One region of the Clostridioides sp. LIBA-2809 genome, then DNA from elsewhere that is predicted to be linked to it. Evidence: a T-box and tRNA genes for the amino acid it is inferred to sense, from the RefSeq annotation. Region 1 holds a T-box; the other regions hold tRNA genes.

Evidence for each region. A T-box is a leader RNA that pairs with one kind of tRNA and senses whether it is charged. The one in region 1 lies ahead of alaS (alanine--tRNA ligase), so its partner is inferred to be a tRNA-Ala.
Region 2: it has a tRNA-Ala gene. The T-box ahead of alaS (alanine--tRNA ligase) is inferred to sense a tRNA for this amino acid. The anticodon was not compared.
Region 3: it has a tRNA-Ala gene. The T-box ahead of alaS (alanine--tRNA ligase) is inferred to sense a tRNA for this amino acid. The anticodon was not compared.

Annotation. Positions count from the first base shown of each region.
Region 1 is NZ_CP197004.1:1,378,712-1,385,641, reverse strand. It holds gene ACTG44_RS06675 (hypothetical protein) at 1-48, opposite strand, end outside; gene ACTG44_RS06670 (IreB family regulatory phosphoprotein) at 58-315, opposite strand; gene alaS (alanine--tRNA ligase) at 340-2,979, opposite strand; T-box leader at 3,047-3,286, opposite strand; gene mnmA (tRNA 2-thiouridine(34) synthase MnmA) at 3,429-4,508, opposite strand; gene ACTG44_RS06655 (cell wall-binding repeat-containing protein) at 4,658-6,930, opposite strand, start outside.
Region 2 is NZ_CP197004.1:148,847-155,776, reverse strand. It holds rRNA gene ACTG44_RS01050 (23S ribosomal RNA) at 1-1,842, opposite strand, end outside; tRNA gene ACTG44_RS01045 (tRNA-Ala) at 2,111-2,186, opposite strand; rRNA gene ACTG44_RS01040 (16S ribosomal RNA) at 2,242-3,744, opposite strand; tRNA gene ACTG44_RS01035 (tRNA-Ile) at 3,855-3,931, opposite strand; tRNA gene ACTG44_RS01030 (tRNA-Leu) at 3,943-4,031, opposite strand; rRNA gene rrf (5S ribosomal RNA) at 4,037-4,153, opposite strand; rRNA gene ACTG44_RS01020 (23S ribosomal RNA) at 4,354-6,930, opposite strand, start outside.
Region 3 is NZ_CP197004.1:126,973-133,902, forward strand. It holds gene rplM (50S ribosomal protein L13) at 1-96, shown strand, start outside; gene rpsI (30S ribosomal protein S9) at 125-517, shown strand; gene cwlD (N-acetylmuramoyl-L-alanine amidase CwlD) at 1,098-1,763, shown strand; rRNA gene ACTG44_RS00860 (16S ribosomal RNA) at 2,047-3,549, shown strand; tRNA gene ACTG44_RS00865 (tRNA-Ala) at 3,605-3,680, shown strand; rRNA gene ACTG44_RS00870 (23S ribosomal RNA) at 3,992-6,888, shown strand.

The sequences.
Region 1 (6,930 bases):
AAAAATCATAATGACTACCGCAAACAATGACATAATCTTTTTTCTCATTTATTTGACCTACTTTCTATTCAGATAGTGCGTGATTACTTCTTCAAGTATCTCATCTCTTTCAAATTTTTTAATTATAGCTCTTGCATTTTTATGACTAGTTATATAGCTAGAATCACCAGAAAGGAGATACCCTATAATTTGATTTATAGGGTTATATCCTTTTTCAACTAGTGCTTTATATACAAAATCAATAGTGTCTCCTACACTCATTCTATCCTCTGGTATCCCTTCAAATTTCATAGTGTAGTCTAAATCTTTTTCCAAATTAAAAACCTCCTTAAGTGAATGTTATTTAACTTGTGTCTTAATAACCTCACTTGCATAGCTTAAAGCTTGGTCAACCTTAGATACATCACTAGCTCCTGCTTGTGCCATATTAGGTCTTCCACCACCTTTTCCTCCAGCTATTTTTGCAACTTCTCTAACAATATTACCTGAATGTATTCCCTTGTCTAATACATCTTTAGTGGCAGTAACTACAAAGTTAACTTTATCATCTACTACATTTGCTAGTACCACTACACCAGAACCAAGCTTATCTCTTAGATTATCTGCTGTTTCTCTTAGTGTATCCATGTCCATACCTTCAAATTTATTAGTTATTAAATTAACTCCATTTACTTCAACTTTAGAATCAAAAATAGAATCAGCTGATTGTAAACTCATCTTAGCTTTCATATCATGTAATTCTTTAGATAAATTTTTATTCTCTTCTAATAAAGAGCTTATTCTTTGAATTAAATTATCTTCCTTAGATTTTAAGCTTACACAAACTTCAGAGATAATACCGTCTCTTTCTTTTAGATATTCATAAACAGCTTTTCCTGTTATTGCTTCTATTCTTCTTACACCTGCTGCTACTCCACCTTCAGATAATATCTTGAACATTCCTACTTGAGAAGTATTTGTCAAATGAGTTCCTCCACAAAGTTCTGTAGAATAATCTCCCATAGAAACTACTCTTACCTCATCACCATATTTTTCACCAAATAGTGCTGTAGCTCCTTTTTCTTTAGCTTCCTTTATATTCATAATATCACATTTTATGTCTAAAGACGCTAAAATAACATTATTTACTTTTTCTTCTATTACTTTTAATTCTTCATTTGATATAGCTTCAAAGTGAGTAATATCAAATCTAAGTCTTTCTGGAGTAACTAAAGAACCAGCTTGATTAACATGGTCTCCTAATACTTCTTTTAATGCCTTATGAAGTAAATGCGTAGCACTGTGATTTCTTGCAGCTGCCATTCTAATTTCTCCATCTACCAGTGTCTTCACTTTATCTCCATTGCTTATTTTTCCTGATTTTATTACACCTATATGTTTTATACTATTATTAGCTCCTTTTTTAGTATTTAGTACTTCTACAACTAGGTTTTCATTAGTTATTAATCCACAATCTCCAACTTGTCCTCCACCTTCAGGATAGAAAGTAGTATTGTCTAGTACTATAGATACCTTATCGCCTTCTTTTGCACTTTGAACTAACTCATCGTCTTTAACTATAGCTTCAATAATTCCTTCTCCATATATTTCAGTATATCCATTAAACATACTATCAACTGTAGATTCTAATTTTGATAGAGGGTCTTCCTTCCAACTTTCTCCATCCATATTTCCTCTCGCATTTCTAGCTCTTTCTTTTTGTTTTTCCATTTCTTCATTAAAAGCTTCTTCATCTACAGATAAATGTTCTTCTTCTAAGATTTCTTTAGTCAAGTCTATTGGGAAACCATAAGTATCATATAATTTAAAGGCTTCTTGACCACTTAAAACAGTTTTTCCTTCACTTTTTAATACTTCTATATAAGAATTTAATATTTCTGTTCCTTGGTCTATAGTTTCATTGAATTTTTCTTCTTCTATACCAACTACTTTTTTAATGTAGCTTTCTTTTTCAACTAAAACTGGATATGCTTTATCATTTACTTTTATAACTTCATCTATTAGTTTCTGTAAAAATAATTCTTTTACACCTAATAATTTACCATGACGAGCAGCACGTCTAAGAAGTCTTCTAAGAACATATCCTCTTCCTTCATTTGATGGAAGTACTCCATCGCTAACTAAGAACGTTACAGCCCTTATATGGTCAGTTATTATTCTTAGTGATATATCATTTTTTGGATTCTCTCCATATTTTACTCCTGTTAATTTCTCAACTGCTTCTAATATAGACTTAATTGTATCTACTTCAAAGATAGTATCAACTCCTTGCATGATACATCCCATTCTTTCAAGACCCATACCTGTATCTATATTTTTACTTTCTAATAAGCTATAGTTTCCTTCTTCATCTCTATCAAATTGAGTAAATACATGGTTCCAAAATTCCAAATATCTATCACAATCACAGCCTGGTTTACAATCTGGATTATCACATCCATACTCTTCTCCTCTATCGAAATAAATTTCTGAACAAGGACCACAAGGACCTGTACCTATTTCCCAGAAATTATCATCTTTCCCAAGTCTAACCATTCTTTCTTCTGGGAAATTCATTTCTTTTGCCCATATATCATAAGAATCATCATCTTCTTCATATACAGTTACCCAAATCTTATCTTCTGGTATATTTAACCATTCTGTAACAAATTCCCATCCCCATTTAATTGATTCTCTTTTAAAGTAATCTCCAAATGAAAAGTTACCCATCATTTCAAAGAATGTAGCGTGTCTTGCAGTTATACCTACATTTTCTATATCTCCTGTTCTTATACATTTCTGAGATGTACACATTCTTACATTTGGAGGTACTTCTACACCTGAAAAATAGTTTTTCAAAGGTGCCATACCTGAATTTATAAGTAATAAACTCTTGTCATTGTTTGGTACTAAAGAATAACTATTTGCTACATAATGACCTTTTGACTCAAAAAACTCTAAAAACTTACTTCTTATTTCGTTTAATCCCATCTTTTCCATATTATGTTCCTCCTGATAAATTTTATTTTTTCGTTTAAATAAAAAACCTCGTCCCTATAAATAAATTTATAGGGGCGAGGACAATCGCGGTACCACCCTAATTATCATAAAAACTATGATATCTTCGGAAAACCTTAGCTATAACGTAACTACCGTCAATCTCTACTTATATATTCTTTACATAATATAAATTGTTCAAGATTGCTACTAAAAGGCTGCTTCAAATATTGTATTCTAAGGGCTTCCAGCATTTTCCCTCTCTCTGTAAGACATCAAATATTTTACTATTCCTTATCACTGTATTTGCTTTTTAATTAATATACTAATTATATTACTAAATTTTACAAAATTAATCAATACTATATTTCCATATACAATAAATTTATTTTATAAACTTTATTCCACTTTAATATACTTTATTGTTTATTTTTTTAATTTTTTAGATGTTTTTATAAACTTTTCTCGATTATTCCTCCACCTACTACCAGGTCTCCATCATACATTACTACAGATTGACCTTTAGTAATAGCCCTTTGAGCTTCATCAAAAACTATTTTAATAGTATCTTCTCCTATTTTGTGAATAGTCGCTGGTGATGGTTTTGCTGAATATCTTATTTTTGCTTGAACTCTTAGTGGTTCTTCTAATTTATTTATTGATATAAAGTTAACATCTTTTGCAATAAGTTCTTTTTTAAACAATTCTTCATTATCTCCAAGAATTATAGTATTATTTATTGGATTTATATCTATTACAAACATTGGTTTCCCAAAGGTAATTCCAAGACCTTTTCTTTGACCTATTGTATAGTATAGTATACCCTTGTGTTTTCCAAGTATATTTCCTTTAGTATCTACAAAAAAACCTTCTTCAATACGCTTTTTAGAATGTTTTTTTACATAATTTGCATAGTCATTATCTTTAACAAAACAAATTTCCTGACTATCAGGCTTATTGTGGACTGCCATTCCCATTTCTTTAGCAATTTCTCTTACTCTATCTTTTTCATAATCACCTATTGGCAATAAAGTATGTTCTAGTTGTTCTTGTGTAAGATTATAAAGTGCATAAGTTTGGTCTTTTTTATCCGTAACAGATTTTTTTAGCAAATATCTTCCTGTACTTTCATCCTTTTCTATCTTTGCATAGTGACCTGTAGCCACATAATCACAACCTATTTGTCTAGCTTTCTTATAAAAATCATTAAATTTTATATGCTTATTACAAGCTATACAAGGATTAGGAGTTTTTCCTTCTAAATATTCATCTATAAAATAATCTATTACTTTTTCTTTAAATACTTCTCTAAAATTTAGAACATAAAATGGTATACCTATTTTATTTGCTACTCTTCTAGCATCTTCAACTGCTGATAAAGAGCAACAACCACCTTCATTTTCAACATCGTCATCATCTTGCCACAATTTCATAGTAACACCAATGACATCATAACCTTGTTGTTTTAAAAGATATGCAGCTACAGAGCTATCCACTCCTCCACTCATACCTATCATTACTTTTTTATTCATAAACAAATTTCACCTCATCTTTTGCATTACTTATTATTATACCATATAGAGCAAGCATTGTATTTATTTAAAATATAGCTTGCTCTATTTTCTAAAAAAAATAATATTATTAAGTAATTTTAAAAGATTTAAGGTTAATTTTTTATTTACTAATTCTTAACTACATCTACTGATGCTGTTGTTTCTGTTATTATTTTATTAGAATTACTAACATCAACTAGCTGTATTTTTACTTTATAAGTACCTTCTGTATTTCCAACTAGATAAACTGGTGTTGTTGCATCTTTTAATGAAAATCCTTCCATTGGACCCCATCCTGTGTTTACTATGTTAAACCAATTTCCATTGCTATCTTTGGCAATTAATTGTATTCCACCTAAACCTGCTGAACCATCTTCCTCTTTTATTTTTACTCTTACATTCTGATAATCATTTTTACCTTTGTTTAGCGTAATCTCTACTGGTGTTCTATTTTCAGTATTTTCAAATTTAGGTATACTACCATCTTGATTTTCATCTATTTTATTTTCTTGTGTTATATTAACAAGTTCATTCATAGTGATAGAAGCTTTGCCCCAAGTAGCAGTTTTTGAATCTTGTGATAGTTTACACTCTCCAAATCCATTAACAACAACTTTATCTTTATCATAATTATCTGTTTGTATTGGAGTATATTCACTTATATTACAATTATCTGTCAAAGTTAAGTTTGCGTTAGTTTCACTTACAACTCCATCAGCTTTTACATATTCTACATTTACTCCATACCATCCATTTCCACTTGTTCTAAGATTTGAAGCTGTTACTGATGAGCCATTTACTATTAGACCTGCACCCTTATTGTTATTCAAAGTTACATTATTTAATTTAATATTTTTTGATAAATAAACATGCATTCCTGATTTATTTATCCTATCAGAATCTAAACCAGTTACTTTTAGATTGTTTATTTCTACATTATCTATTCTGTCTAACGTCACTATATTTTCATATCCTGGTATAGTATCAGTAAATTCTGCAGATTTTATTAACTCAGCATCATTAATGCCATTTATAATTATTTTTTTATTTATAACAATTGGCTTTTCGACATTTATTTGTCCATCTATTTCCCATATTTGACCATCTTCTTGTAAATCAAGTGCTTTTTCTAATGTAGCAGTATTATTAATTTTTATTGTCTCAACTTTAACAGGTTCAGCTACTTTTACTGTAATACTTGGTAGTGATAATCCTTCTGATAGTTTATATCCATTTGCTAAATTGGCCTTGAATACATATGTTCCTGATGTTGTAGGACTATACTCTGGTGTACTTTTCCAGGTTACCCCTACTTTAGTATTAGCTACTCCAGATACTGTTGCTGATAGCTCTTTTGGTAAGTTTAGTCTGCTTAACTCTGTTCCATTTTCTACATTTTGAATTTTTATTGAATCTTCAAGTGCTGTTATTGATGTTATCAATTTGTCTTTTACAGACGAACCACCACCTGAACTACCTCCACTTGATGAAGAACCTCCAGATGAACTTCCACCTGGTTTAGTACCATCTATACTTGGACTCTGAGAACCTTCTACTTTATCAGTTATTGTTCCTTCATTTTTTATATTTGTTCCTGTTGCATCATTTTTTATATTTGTTATTTTACCATTATTCTTAACTACAACATTACTAGAATTATTTTGTATCTCTACTTTTTCTATTTTTGCTCCACTTTCATTTATTATTGTTCCACCTTTACTGTCTTTAACTAATACTTTACTTATTGTCCCTTTATTAACTATATCTGCATTTGGAGCAGTTACTACTATAGTCCCTGTATATGTACCGTTTAAATTTACAGAAATTGAATTATTAGTACTTAATGATAAATCATTTGATATAGTTCCTGATGGCTTAACATTTATAACATCATTTGCATCAGCCTTAACTAAGGCTGTTTTTAATTCTTCTAAGTTTTTAACTTCATATACTGTTGTAGATTGTGATTTTTTTATTTCAGAAAAAGCATTTTCATTACCTGAGCCTCCAACCTGTGTGATTGTTTTTAAGCTTTTAGTATTCAATACTTTTTCTTGTTCTTTATTTAACTTGTTTCCAACTAAAACTACTGGAGAATTATTTTTTGCTGCTAGTGAACCTACTGCTAGTGAGTCTATAAGGTCACCTTGTTTATTCATACCATCTTTTGTTATATATGCATTTTTCAACTCTTTTGTCTCGTATAGACCTCTTATAACAGCAGCATTAGTTTCATTTCTATCATTTCCTGACAATCTTTTAGGACTAGGTAAAGTATTTTTTGTTGCTTCTGAGATTGACTTTACACCACCAATTACATAAGATGTTTTTATACCTTTATCTTTTATAAATTGACTCGATAATTTTATACCCTCATTTGGACTAGAAAGTATTATTGGCA
Region 2 (6,930 bases), 1.2 Mb from region 1:
CCGGGCAGGCGTCAGCTCCTATACATCGTCTTGCGACTTAGCAGAAACCTATGTTTTTGGTAAACAGTCGCTTGGGCCTATTCTCTGCGGCCACCGGATGGTGGCACCCCTTATCCCTAAGTTACGGGGTCATTTTGCCGAGTTCCTTAACAACAGTTCTCTCGCGGGCCTTAGGATACTCTCCTCACCCACCTGTGTCGGTTTGCGGTACGGGTACCTTTAACCTCGATAGAGACTTTTCTTGACAGTGTGAAATCAGCTACTTCGCTACTAAATTTCGCTCCCCATCACATCCCAGCATTATCAAAGCGGATTTACCTACTCTGACTGCCTCAATGCTTGGGCACACATAACCAACAGTGTGCTTAGCTTATCCTACTGTGTCATCCCATCTCTCAAACGGTTATCGGTAGTACAGGAATATCAACCTGTTGTCCATCACCTACGCCTTTCGGCCTCAGCTTAGGTCCCGACTAACCCAGGGCGGACGAACCTTCCCCTGGAAACCTTGGGTTTACGGCCTGTGGGATTCTCACCCACATCTCGCTACTCATGCCAACATTCTCACTCCCATACTGTCCACATGTCCTTACGGTCATGCTTCAACCCGTATGGGAAGCTCCCCTACCCATCATTACTGATGCCGTAGCTTCGGTAGTAAGTTTTAGCCCCGGAAATCTTCGGCGCAGGATCACTCGACCAGTGAGCTATTACGCACTCTTTGAATGAGTGGCTGCTTCTAAGCCAACATCCTGGTTGTCTGTGCAATCCCACATCCTTTACCACTTAACTTACATTTAGGGACCTTAGCTGACGATCTGGGCTGTTGCCCTTTCGACTATGAATCTTATCACCCACAGTCTGACTCCCAAGTATAAGATGACGGCATTCGGAGTTTGATAGTCTTCGGTAGGTGCAATACCCCCTAGGACATTCAGTGCTCTACCTCCGTATCTCTCACCTTGAGGCTAGCCCTAAAGCTATTTCGGGGAGAACCAGCTATCTCCGGGCTCGATTGGAATTTCACCGCTACCCACAAGTCATCCCCGAGCTTTTCAACGCTCGTGGGTTCGGACCTCCACGAAATTTTACTTTCGCTTCATCCTGCTCATGGGTAGGTCGCCCGGTTTCGGGTCTACGTCAAGTAACTGAACGCTCAGTTAAAACTCGCTTTCGCTACGGCTCCACACCTTAAGTGCTTAACCTTGCTACTTAACGTAACTCGTTGGCCCGTTCTACAAAAAGTACGCGGTCACACAAGAAATGTGCTTCCACAGCTTGTAAGTGCAGGGTTTCAGGTTCTATTTCACTCCCCTCCCGGGGTTCTTTTCACCTTTCCCTCACGGTACTATACGCTATCGGTCACTAGGTAGTATTTAGCCTTGGAGGGTGGTCCCTCCTGCTTCCCACAGGGTTTCACGTGTCCCGTGGTACTCTGGATCATATCTAAAGTCTTCTCGTTTAACATACAGGACTATTACCTTCTGTGGTGGGTCTTTCCAAACCTCTTCAATTACGATACCTCTTCGTTATGATATGTCCGCAACCCCAATAAAGAAAACTTTATTGGTTTGGGCTATTCCGCGTTCGCTCGCCGCTACTTACGGAATCGAATTTCTTTCTCTTCCTTCAGGTACTTAGATGTTTCAGTTCCCTGAGTTCCCCTCATTAAGCTATGTATTCACTTAATGATACTTAGACATTACTCTAAGTGAGTTTCCTCATTCGGAAATCTTCGGATCAAAGTTTACGTGCAACTCCCCGAAGCTTATCGCAGCTTATCACGTCCTTCATCGGCTCCTAGTGCCAAGGCATCCGCCCTGCACCCTTAATAACTTGACCAGTTAAAAAGGTTTGATAGATTAAAGTCTATCAACTTGATAATTTTAAAAAGTTATCAGCTTTATATATTACAAATTAGATGTCATATCACTAAATATATATGCAGTTTTCAAAGTGCTAGCGCACAGCGCCAACAAACAAACTTCACATTCGTTCAGTTTATTCTGTTGCTTAAAGTGCTAACGCACAAGGCTTGTATAAAAATAAGCTTAAAGTGCATGTAAGAGTCTACTAGATAAATCAAAGATTTAAGTAATATGCTCTTAAATGGTGGAGATGAGGAGAGTCGAACTCCTGACCCCTTGCTTGCAAGGCAAGTGCTCTCCCAACTGAGCTACACCCCCAAATATGAAGTTCATAAAGAACTTTCAAAATTAAACAGTAGGCAATTCTCCTTAGAAAGGAGGTGATCCAGCCGCACCTTCCGATACGGCTACCTTGTTACGACTTCACCCCAGTTATTGATTCCACCTTCGACGACTTCTTCCAAAAGGTTAGATAATCGGCTTCGGGCGTCTCCAACTCCCGTGGTGTGACGGGCGGTGTGTACAAGACCCGGGAACGCATTCACCGCAGCATTCTGATCTGCGATTACTAGTAACTCCAGCTTCATGTAGGCGAGTTTCAGCCTACAATCCGAACTGAGAGTAGCTTTAAGGGATTAGCTCCACCTTACGGCTTGGCAACCCTCTGTACTACCCATTGTAGCACGTGTGTAGCCCTAAGCATAAGGGGCATGATGATTTGACGTCATCCCCACCTTCCTCCAGGTTATCCCTGGCAGTCTCTCTAGAGTGCCCAACTTAATGATGGCAACTAAAGACAAGGGTTGCGCTCGTTGCGGGACTTAACCCAACATCTCACGACACGAGCTGACGACAACCATGCACCACCTGTCACCAATGTCCCCGAAGGGAAGTCTCCGATTAAGGAGATGTCATTGGGATGTCAAGCTTAGGTAAGGTTCTTCGCGTTGCTTCGAATTAAACCACATGCTCCGCTACTTGTGCGGGTCCCCGTCAATTCCTTTGAGTTTCACTCTTGCGAGCGTACTTCCCAGGCGGAGTACTTAATGCGTTAGCTGCGGCACCGAGGGGGGTAACCCCCGACACCTAGTACTCATCGTTTACAGCGTGGACTACCAGGGTATCTAATCCTGTTTGCTCCCCACGCTTTCGTGCCTCAGCGTCAGTTACAGTCCAGAGAGCCGCCTTCGCAACTGGTGTTCCTCCTAATATCTACGCATTTCACCGCTACACTAGGAATTCCACTCTCCTCTCCTGCACTCAAGTCTCCCAGTTTCAAGAGCTTACTACGGTTGAGCCGTAGCCTTTCACTCCTGACTTGAAAGACCGCCTACGCACCCTTTACGCCCAGTAAATCCGGATAACGCTAGCCCCCTACGTATTACCGCGGCTGCTGGCACGTAGTTAGCCGGGGCTTCCTCCTCAAGTACCGTCATTATCTTCCTTGAGGACAGAGTTTTACGACCCGAAGGCCTTCATCACTCACGCGGCGTTGCTGCATCAGGCTTTCGCCCATTGTGCAATATTCCCCACTGCTGCCTCCCGTAGGAGTTTGGACCGTGTCTCAGTTCCAATGTGGCCGATCACCCTCTCAGGTCGGCTACTGATCGTCGCCTTGGTAAGCCGTTACCTTACCAACTAGCTAATCAGACGCGGGTCCATCCTGTACTGGCTCACCTTTGATATTTAAGAGATGCCTCTCAAATATGTTATCCCGTATTAGCATACCTTTCGGTATGTTATCCGTGTGTACAGGGTAGGTTACCCACGCGTTACTCACCCGTCCGCCGCTCTTTACCGAAGTAAATCGCTCAACTTGCATGTGTTAGGCACGCCGCCAGCGTTCATCCTGAGCCAGGATCAAACTCTCAAATAAAAGTTTATCAGGCTCAGATACTATTGTTATCAAAATATCTGGCTTTATGGTTTGTTTCTTGTTTTATAAATTAACCTACTGTTTAATTTTCAAAGTTCTTTAAATTATTGTGGTGGGCCATCAGGGACTCGAACCCCAGACCTACCGGTTATGAGCCGGGCGCTCTAACCAACTGAGCTAATGGCCCACAATAATTTGTGGTGCCGAAGACCGGAATCGAACCGGTACGAGAGGTAAGTCCCGCAGGATTTTAAGTCCTGTGCGTCTGCCAGTTCCGCCACTTCGGCACATCACCTGGCTATGTCCTACTCTCCCAGGCAGTTTCCCACCAAGTACCATCAGCGCTAGAGAGCTTAACTTCTGTGTTCGGAATGGGAACAGGTGTATCCTCTCTGCTATTATAACCAGATTATTGTCTAAATTTTCATTTAACTTTTTTCTAAGACAAGTATTATAATAACATCTTTGTCTTATTATGTCAATACTTTTTTTATTCGATTTTTTAGTTTATAAAACTACTAAAAATCTATAATTTTTGACAAGTTTAAACATATAGAGTTAGCACTCTAAAAACTACACATATATTTTACTGAATGAACATCAAATAATTTGGTCAAGTCCTCGACCTATTAGTATCGATAAGCTAAATACATTGCTGCACTTACACCTTCGACCTATCAACCAGATAGTCTTTCTGGGGTCTTACCCTTGCGGTGGGAAATCTTATCTTGAAGTTGGCTTCGCGCTTAGATGCTTTCAGCGCTTATCCATTCCGTACATAGCTACCCAGCCATGCCCTTGGCAGAACAACTGGTACACCAGAGGTACGTCCATCCCGGTCCTCTCGTACTAAGGACAGGTCTTCTCAAATTTCCTACGCCTGCGACGGATAGGGACCGAACTGTCTCACGACGTTCTGAACCCAGCTCGCGTACCACTTTAATGGGCGAACAGCCCAACCCTTGGGACCTACTACAGCCCCAGGATGTGATGAGCCGACATCGAGGTGCCAAACCTCCCCGTCGATGTGGACTCTTGGGGGAGATAAGCCTGTTATCCCCAGGGTAGCTTTTATCCGTTGAGCGATGGCCCTTCCACGCAGAACCACCGGATCACTAAGTCCGATTTTCATCCTTGCTCGACCTGTATGTCTTGCAATCAAGCTCTCTTTTGCCTTTACACTCTACGTACGATTTCCGACCGTACTGAGAGAACCTTTGAGCGCCTCCGTTACCTTTTGGGAGGCGACCGCCCCAGTCAAACTGCCCACCTGACAGTGTCCCAAGACCAGATTCATGGCCTATGGTTAGAGTCCCAGTACTACAAGGGTGGTATCCCAAGGATGGCTCCGCCAAAACTGGCGTCCTGGTTTCAAAGCCTCCCACCTATCCTGTACATGTAGTACCAAGACCCAATGTCAAGCTACAGTAAAGCTCCATGGGGTCTTTCCGTCCTGTCGCAGGTATCCGGCATCTTCACCGGAATTACAATTTCACCGAGTCTGTTGTTGAGACAGTGCCCAAATCGTTACGCCTTTCGTGCGGGTCGGAACTTACCCGACAAGGAATTTCGCTACCTTAGGACCGTTATAGTTACGGCCGCCGTTTACTGGGGCTTAAGTTCACTGCTTCGATTACTCTAACAGATCCCCTTAACCTTCCAGCACCGGGCAGGCGTCAGCTCCTATACATCGTCTTGCGACTTAGCAGAAACCTATGTTTTTGGTAAACAGTCGCTTGGGCCTATTCTCTGCGGCCACCGGATGGTGGCACCCCTTATCCCTAAGTTACGGGGTCATTTTGCCGAGTTCCTTAACAACAGTTCTCTCGCGGGCCTTAGGATACTCTCCTCACCCACCTGTGTCGGTTTGCGGTACGGGTACCTTTAACCTCGATAGAGACTTTTCTTGACAGTGTGAAATCAGCTACTTCGCTACTAAATTTCGCTCCCCATCACATCCCAGCATTATCAAAGCGGATTTACCTACTCTGACTGCCTCAATGCTTGGGCACACATAACCAACAGTGTGCTTAGCTTATCCTACTGTGTCATCCCATCTCTCAAACGGTTATCGGTAGTACAGGAATATCAACCTGTTGTCCATCACCTACGCCTTTCGGCCTCAGCTTAGGTCCCGACTAACCCAGGGCGGACGAACCTTCCCCTGGAAACCTTGGGTTTACGGCCTGTGGGATTCTCACCCACATCTCGCTACTCATGCCAACATTCTCACTCCCATACTGTCCACATGTCCTTACGGTCATGCTTCAACCCGTATGGGAAGCTCCCCTACCCATCATAATGATGCCGTAGCTTCGGTAGTAAGTTTTAGCCCCGGAAATCTTCGGCGCAGGATCACTCGACCAGTGAGCTATTACGCACTCTTTGAATGAGTGGCTGCTTCTAAGCCAACATCCTGGTTGTCTGTGCAATCCCACATCCTTTACCACTTAACTTACATTTAGGGACCTTAGCTGACGATCTGGGCTGTTGCCCTTTCGACTATGAATCTTATCACCCACAGTCTGACTCCCAAGTATAAGATGACGGCATTCGGAGTTTGATAGTCTTCGGTAGGTGCAATACCCCCTAGGACATTCAGTGCTCTACCTCCGTATCTCTCACCTTGAGGCTAGCCCTAAAGCTATTTCGGGGAGAACCAGCTATCTCCGGGCTCGATTGGAATTTCACCGCTACCCACAAGTCATCCCCGAGCTTTTCAACGCTCGTGGGTTCGGACCTCCACGAAATTTTACTTTCGCTTCATCCTGCTCATGGGTAGGTCGCCCGGTTTCGGGTCTACGTCAAGTAACTGAACGCTCAGTTAAAACTCGCTTTCGCTACGGCTCCACACCTTAAGTGCTTAACCTTGCTACTTAACGTAACTCGTTGGCCCGTTCTACAAAAAGTACGCGGTCACACAAGAAATGTGCTTCCACAGCTTGTAAGTGCAGGGTTTCAGGTTCTATTTCACTCCCCTCCCGGGGTTCTTTTCACCTTTCCCTCACGGTACTATACGCTATCGGTCACTAGGTAGTATTTAGCCTTGGAGGGTGGTCCCTCCTGCTTCCCACAGGGTTTCACGTGTCCCGTGGTACTCTGGATCATATCTAAAGTCTTCTCGTTTAACATACAGGACTATTACCTTCTGTGGTGGGTCTTTCCAAACCTCTTCAATTACGATAC
Region 3 (6,930 bases), 1.3 Mb from region 1:
AAATTAAGAAGCAGAATGATGACTAGATTAAGAGTATTCGCAGGTGCTGAACACACTCATGCAGCTCAAAATCCAGAAGTTTTAAACTTTAAGTAAGATTAATAGGTGAAAGGAGGAGTTTATAATGGCTAACGTTCAATATTATGGAACTGGAAGAAGAAAAAGTTCTGTTGCTAGAGTAAGACTAGTTGCAGGTGAAGGAAATATATTAGTAAATGGAAGAGCATTAGAAAATTATTTTAACTATGAAACATTAATAAGAGATGTTAAACAACCATTAGTTTTAACTGGAAATGAAAATAAATATGATGTTATAGTAAAAGTTGAAGGTGGAGGATTCACTGGACAAGCTGGAGCTATAAGACATGGTATATCTAGAGCTTTATTAAAAGCTGATTTAGATTTAAGACCTGCTTTAAAGAAAGAAGGTTTCTTAACTAGAGATGCAAGAATGAAGGAAAGAAAGAAATACGGATTAAAAGCAGCAAGAAGAGCTCCACAATTCTCAAAAAGATAATTACTTATTTTTTTGGAAAAGCAAAATACCTTATATATTTTTATTTGAAAAGTATTGGTATGTTAAAAATGTTGGGTTTAAATTAAGATTTATATACAATGAAATAATAAGATGTTTTATTAGGATGTTTTTCTGTAGGGAAAGCATCCTTTTTTATTTATTTAATATAACGATAAAGTATTAAATTTATTTATATAATGGTATTGTTAATGAAAGTAGTATAGAATTTTATAAATTTGTAATTAAAATTTTTGTATTCTTTAACAGCATAATCTATGAATATATATTAATTAGTATAATTCATAGATTATGTTATTGTAACTTATATAGTCTTTTACCAAATCAATTATTATCTAATAGTAGATAAGAGTGTTAAATTAAAGGGGTTAGTAATATATGATATTGTAAATTATATATGCCAATACTAATAAGTTAATACAATAAATGGAAATTGATAATTAGAAAAGTAAAATTTAAATGTTTGTACTAATATCTGGAATATTATAGTGTTTTTGTAAGTATACATATACAGGGTGATGTTGTGAGAAAGTACATAAAACATATAATTTTCAGTTTTGTTATGGTGTGTCTAGTGATAGTGTCAATATTTGAAGTGAAAAATATATCCGAAGATGTTATTAAGTATATGCCAGTAACAAATAAAACAATAATTTTAGATGCTGGCCATGGAGGGATTGACCCAGGGGCGTTAAATAAGGATAAGAGTACATCTGAAAAGGATATTAACTTAGCCATAACACTTAAGCTTAGAGAGCTTATAGAATCAAGTGGAGGTCTTGTAATATTGACTAGAGAAGATGATAGTAGTCTTTACAAAGAGGAAAATAACAAAACGACAAGACAAAAGTATAATGAGAATTTGAAAAATAGGAAAGAAATAATATCTAATTCTAATGCTAATATGTTTGTTTCTATACATCTCAATGCCTTTGAACAATCAAAATACTATGGAGCTCAAACTTTTTATCCTAAAGACAAACAAGATAGTAAAGAATTATCAAAGTGTATTCAAGAGGAACTTAAAAGAGTAGTAGATAAGACAAACAATAGAGAGGTCAAACCTAGAGACGATATATATCTTTTAAAAGAAAATAACATTCCATCAGTATTAATAGAGTGCGGTTTTTTATCAAATGAAAAAGAATGTAAACTTTTGACTGATGAAACATATCAAGAGAAGATAGCATGGGCAATATACATAGGAATACAAAAATATCTAAGTTAAAAGTATTATAAAAATGGGTCTGAATATGTAAATAGCTTGTATTAAAGCGGTTAAAATGCATTAATATAGGCTATTTTTGTCTTGTCAAAAAAATATTTAAAATAAAAGTTAAAAAAGCGTTGACTTGGAATCATATAGATGGTATTATATATGAGTGCCCAAAAGGAGCACGAAAATACGACAAAAGAACTTTGAAAATTAAACAGTAGGTTAATTTATAAACAAGAAACAAACCATAAAGCCAGATATTTTGATAACAATAGTATCTGAGCCTGATAAACTTTTATTTGAGAGTTTGATCCTGGCTCAGGATGAACGCTGGCGGCGTGCCTAACACATGCAAGTTGAGCGATTTACTTCGGTAAAGAGCGGCGGACGGGTGAGTAACGCGTGGGTAACCTACCCTGTACACACGGATAACATACCGAAAGGTATGCTAATACGGGATAACATATTTGAGAGGCATCTCTTAAATATCAAAGGTGAGCCAGTACAGGATGGACCCGCGTCTGATTAGCTAGTTGGTAAGGTAACGGCTTACCAAGGCGACGATCAGTAGCCGACCTGAGAGGGTGATCGGCCACATTGGAACTGAGACACGGTCCAAACTCCTACGGGAGGCAGCAGTGGGGAATATTGCACAATGGGCGAAAGCCTGATGCAGCAACGCCGCGTGAGTGATGAAGGCCTTCGGGTCGTAAAACTCTGTCCTCAAGGAAGATAATGACGGTACTTGAGGAGGAAGCCCCGGCTAACTACGTGCCAGCAGCCGCGGTAATACGTAGGGGGCTAGCGTTATCCGGATTTACTGGGCGTAAAGGGTGCGTAGGCGGTCTTTCAAGTCAGGAGTGAAAGGCTACGGCTCAACCGTAGTAAGCTCTTGAAACTGGGAGACTTGAGTGCAGGAGAGGAGAGTGGAATTCCTAGTGTAGCGGTGAAATGCGTAGATATTAGGAGGAACACCAGTTGCGAAGGCGGCTCTCTGGACTGTAACTGACGCTGAGGCACGAAAGCGTGGGGAGCAAACAGGATTAGATACCCTGGTAGTCCACGCTGTAAACGATGAGTACTAGGTGTCGGGGGTTACCCCCCTCGGTGCCGCAGCTAACGCATTAAGTACTCCGCCTGGGAAGTACGCTCGCAAGAGTGAAACTCAAAGGAATTGACGGGGACCCGCACAAGTAGCGGAGCATGTGGTTTAATTCGAAGCAACGCGAAGAACCTTACCTAAGCTTGACATCCCAATGACATCTCCTTAATCGGAGAGTTCCCTTCGGGGACATTGGTGACAGGTGGTGCATGGTTGTCGTCAGCTCGTGTCGTGAGATGTTGGGTTAAGTCCCGCAACGAGCGCAACCCTTGTCTTTAGTTGCCATCATTAAGTTGGGCACTCTAGAGAGACTGCCAGGGATAACCTGGAGGAAGGTGGGGATGACGTCAAATCATCATGCCCCTTATGCTTAGGGCTACACACGTGCTACAATGGGTAGTACAGAGGGTTGCCAAGCCGTAAGGTGGAGCTAATCCCTTAAAGCTACTCTCAGTTCGGATTGTAGGCTGAAACTCGCCTACATGAAGCTGGAGTTACTAGTAATCGCAGATCAGAATGCTGCGGTGAATGCGTTCCCGGGTCTTGTACACACCGCCCGTCACACCACGGGAGTTGGAGACGCCCGAAGCCGATTATCTAACCTTTTGGAAGAAGTCGTCGAAGGTGGAATCAATAACTGGGGTGAAGTCGTAACAAGGTAGCCGTATCGGAAGGTGCGGCTGGATCACCTCCTTTCTAAGGAGAATTGCCTACTGTTTAATTTTGAAAGTTCTTTATGAACTTCATATTTGGGGGTGTAGCTCAGTTGGGAGAGCACTTGCCTTGCAAGCAAGGGGTCAGGAGTTCGACTCTCCTCATCTCCACCATTTAAGAGCATATTACTTAAATCTTTGATTTATCTAGTAGACTCTTAGATTGCACTTTAAGCTTATTTTTATACAAGCCTTGTGCATTAGCACCTTAAGCAACAGAATAAACTGAACGAATGTGAAGTTTGTTTGTTGGCGACGTGCGTTAGCACTTTAAGCAACGGGATTTATCCGTTGGCGCTGTGCGTTAGCACTTTGAAAACTGCATATATATTTAGTGATATGACATCTAATTTGTAATATATAAAGCTGATAACTTTTTAAAATTATCAAGTTGATAGACTTTAATCTATCAAACCTTTTTAACTGGTCAAGTTATTAAGGGTGCAGGGCGGATGCCTTGGCACTAGGAGCCGATGAAGGACGTGATAAGCTGCGATAAGCTTCGGGGAGTTGCACGTAAACTTTGATCCGAAGATTTCCGAATGAGGAAACTCACTTAGAGTAATGTCTAAGTATCATTAAGTGAATACATAGCTTAATGAGGGGAACTCAGGGAACTGAAACATCTAAGTACCTGAAGGAAGAGAAAGAAATTCGATTCCGTAAGTAGCGGCGAGCGAACGCGGAATAGCCCAAACCAATAAAGTTTTCTTTATTGGGGTTGCGGACATATCATAACGAAGAGGTATCGTAATTGAAGAGGTTTGGAAAGACCCACCACAGAAGGTAATAGTCCTGTATGTTAAACGAGAAGACTTCAGATATGATCCAGAGTACCACGGGACACGTGAAACCCTGTGGGAAGCAGGAGGGACCACCCTCCAAGGCTAAATACTACCTAGTGACCGATAGCGTATAGTACCGTGAGGGAAAGGTGAAAAGAACCCCGGGAGGGGAGTGAAATAGAACCTGAAACCCTGCACTTACAAGCTGTGGAAGCACATTTCTTGTGTGACCGCGTACTTTTTGTAGAACGGGCCAACGAGTTACGTTAAGTAGCAAGGTTAAGCACTTAAGGTGTGGAGCCGTAGCGAAAGCGAGTTTTAACTGAGCGTTCAGTTACTTGACGTAGACCCGAAACCGGGCGACCTACCCATGAGCAGGATGAAGCGAAAGTAAAATTTCGTGGAGGTCCGAACCCACGAGCGTTGAAAAGCTCGGGGATGACTTGTGGGTAGCGGTGAAATTCCAATCGAGCCCGGAGATAGCTGGTTCTCCCCGAAATAGCTTTAGGGCTAGCCTCAAGGTGAGAGATACGGAGGTAGAGCACTGAATGTCCTAGGGGGTATTGCACCTACCGAAGACTATCAAACTCCGAATGCCGTCATCTTATACTTGGGAGTCAGACTGTGGGTGATAAGATTCATAGTCGAAAGGGCAACAGCCCAGATCGTCAGCTAAGGTCCCTAAATGTAAGTTAAGTGGTAAAGGATGTGGGATTGCACAGACAACCAGGATGTTGGCTTAGAAGCAGCCACTCATTCAAAGAGTGCGTAATAGCTCACTGGTCGAGTGATCCTGCGCCGAAGATTTCCGGGGCTAAAACTTACTACCGAAGCTACGGCATCATTATGATGGGTAGGGGAGCTTCCCATACGGGTTGAAGCATGACCGTAAGGACATGTGGACAGTATGGGAGTGAGAATGTTGGCATGAGTAGCGAGATGTGGGTGAGAATCCCACAGGCCGTAAACCCAAGGTTTCCAGGGGAAGGTTCGTCCGCCCTGGGTTAGTCGGGACCTAAGCTGAGGCCGAAAGGCGTAGGTGATGGACAACAGGTTGATATTCCTGTACTACCGATAACCGTTTGAGAGATGGGATGACACAGTAGGATAAGCTAAGCACACTGTTGGTTATGTGTGCCCAAGCATTGAGGCAGTCAGAGTAGGTAAATCCGCTTTGATAATGCTGGGATGTGATGGGGAGCGAAATTTAGTAGCGAAGTAGCTGATTTCACACTGTCAAGAAAAGTCTCTATCGAGGTTAAAGGTACCCGTACCGCAAACCGACACAGGTGGGTGAGGAGAGTATCCTAAGGCCCGCGAGAGAACTGTTGTTAAGGAACTCGGCAAAATGACCCCGTAACTTAGGGATAAGGGGTGCCACCATCCGGTGGCCGCAGAGAATAGGCCCAAGCGACTGTTTACCAAAAACATAGGTTTCTGCTAAGTCGCAAGACGATGTATAGGAGCTGACGCCTGCCCGGTGCTGGAAGGTTAAGGGGATCTGTTAGAGTAATCGAAGCAGTGAACTTAAGCCCCAGTAAACGGCGGCCGTAACTATAACGGTCCTAAGGTAGCGAAATTCCTTGTCGGGTAAGTTCCGACCCGCACGAAAGGCGTAACGATTTGGGCACTGTCTCAACAACAGACTCGGTGAAATTGTAATTCCGGTGAAGATGCCGGATACCTGCGACAGGACGGAAAGACCCCATGGAGCTTTACTGTAGCTTGACATTGGGTCTTGGTACTACATGTACAGGATAGGTGGGAGGCTTTGAAACCAGGACGCCAGTTTTGGCGGAGCCATCCTTGGGATACCACCCTTGTAGTACTGGGACTCTAACCATAGGCCATGAATCTGGTCTTGGGACACTGTCAGGTGGGCAGTTTGACTGGGGCGGTCGCCTCCCAAAAGGTAACGGAGGCGCTCAAAGGTTCTCTCAGTACGGTCGGAAATCGTACGTAGAGTGTAAAGGCAAAAGAGAGCTTGATTGCAAGACATACAGGTCGAGCAAGGATGAAAATCGGACTTAGTGATCCGGTGGTTCTGCGTGGAAGGGCCATCGCTCAACGGATAAAAGCTACCCTGGGGATAACAGGCTTATCTCCCCCAAGAGTCCACATCGACGGGGAGGTTTGGCACCTCGATGTCGGCTCATCACATCCTGGGGCTGTAGTAGGTCCCAAGGGTTGGGCTGTTCGCCCATTAAAGTGGTACGCGAGCTGGGTTCAGAACGTCGTGAGACAGTTCGGTCCCTATCCGTCGCAGGCGTAGGAAATTTGAGAAGACCTGTCCTTAGTACGAGAGGACCGGGATGGACGTACCTCTGGTGTACCAGTTGTTCTGCCAAGGGCATGGCTGGGTAGCTATGTACGGAATGGATAAGCGCTGAAAGCATCTAAGCGCGAAGCCAACTTCAAGATAAGATTTCCCACCGCAAGGGTAAGACCCCAGAAAGACTATCTGGTTGATAGGTCGAAGGTGTAAGTGCAGCAATGTATTTAGCTTATCGATACTAATAGGTCGAGGACTTGACCAAATTATTTGATGTCCATTCAGTAAAATATATGTGTAGTTTTTA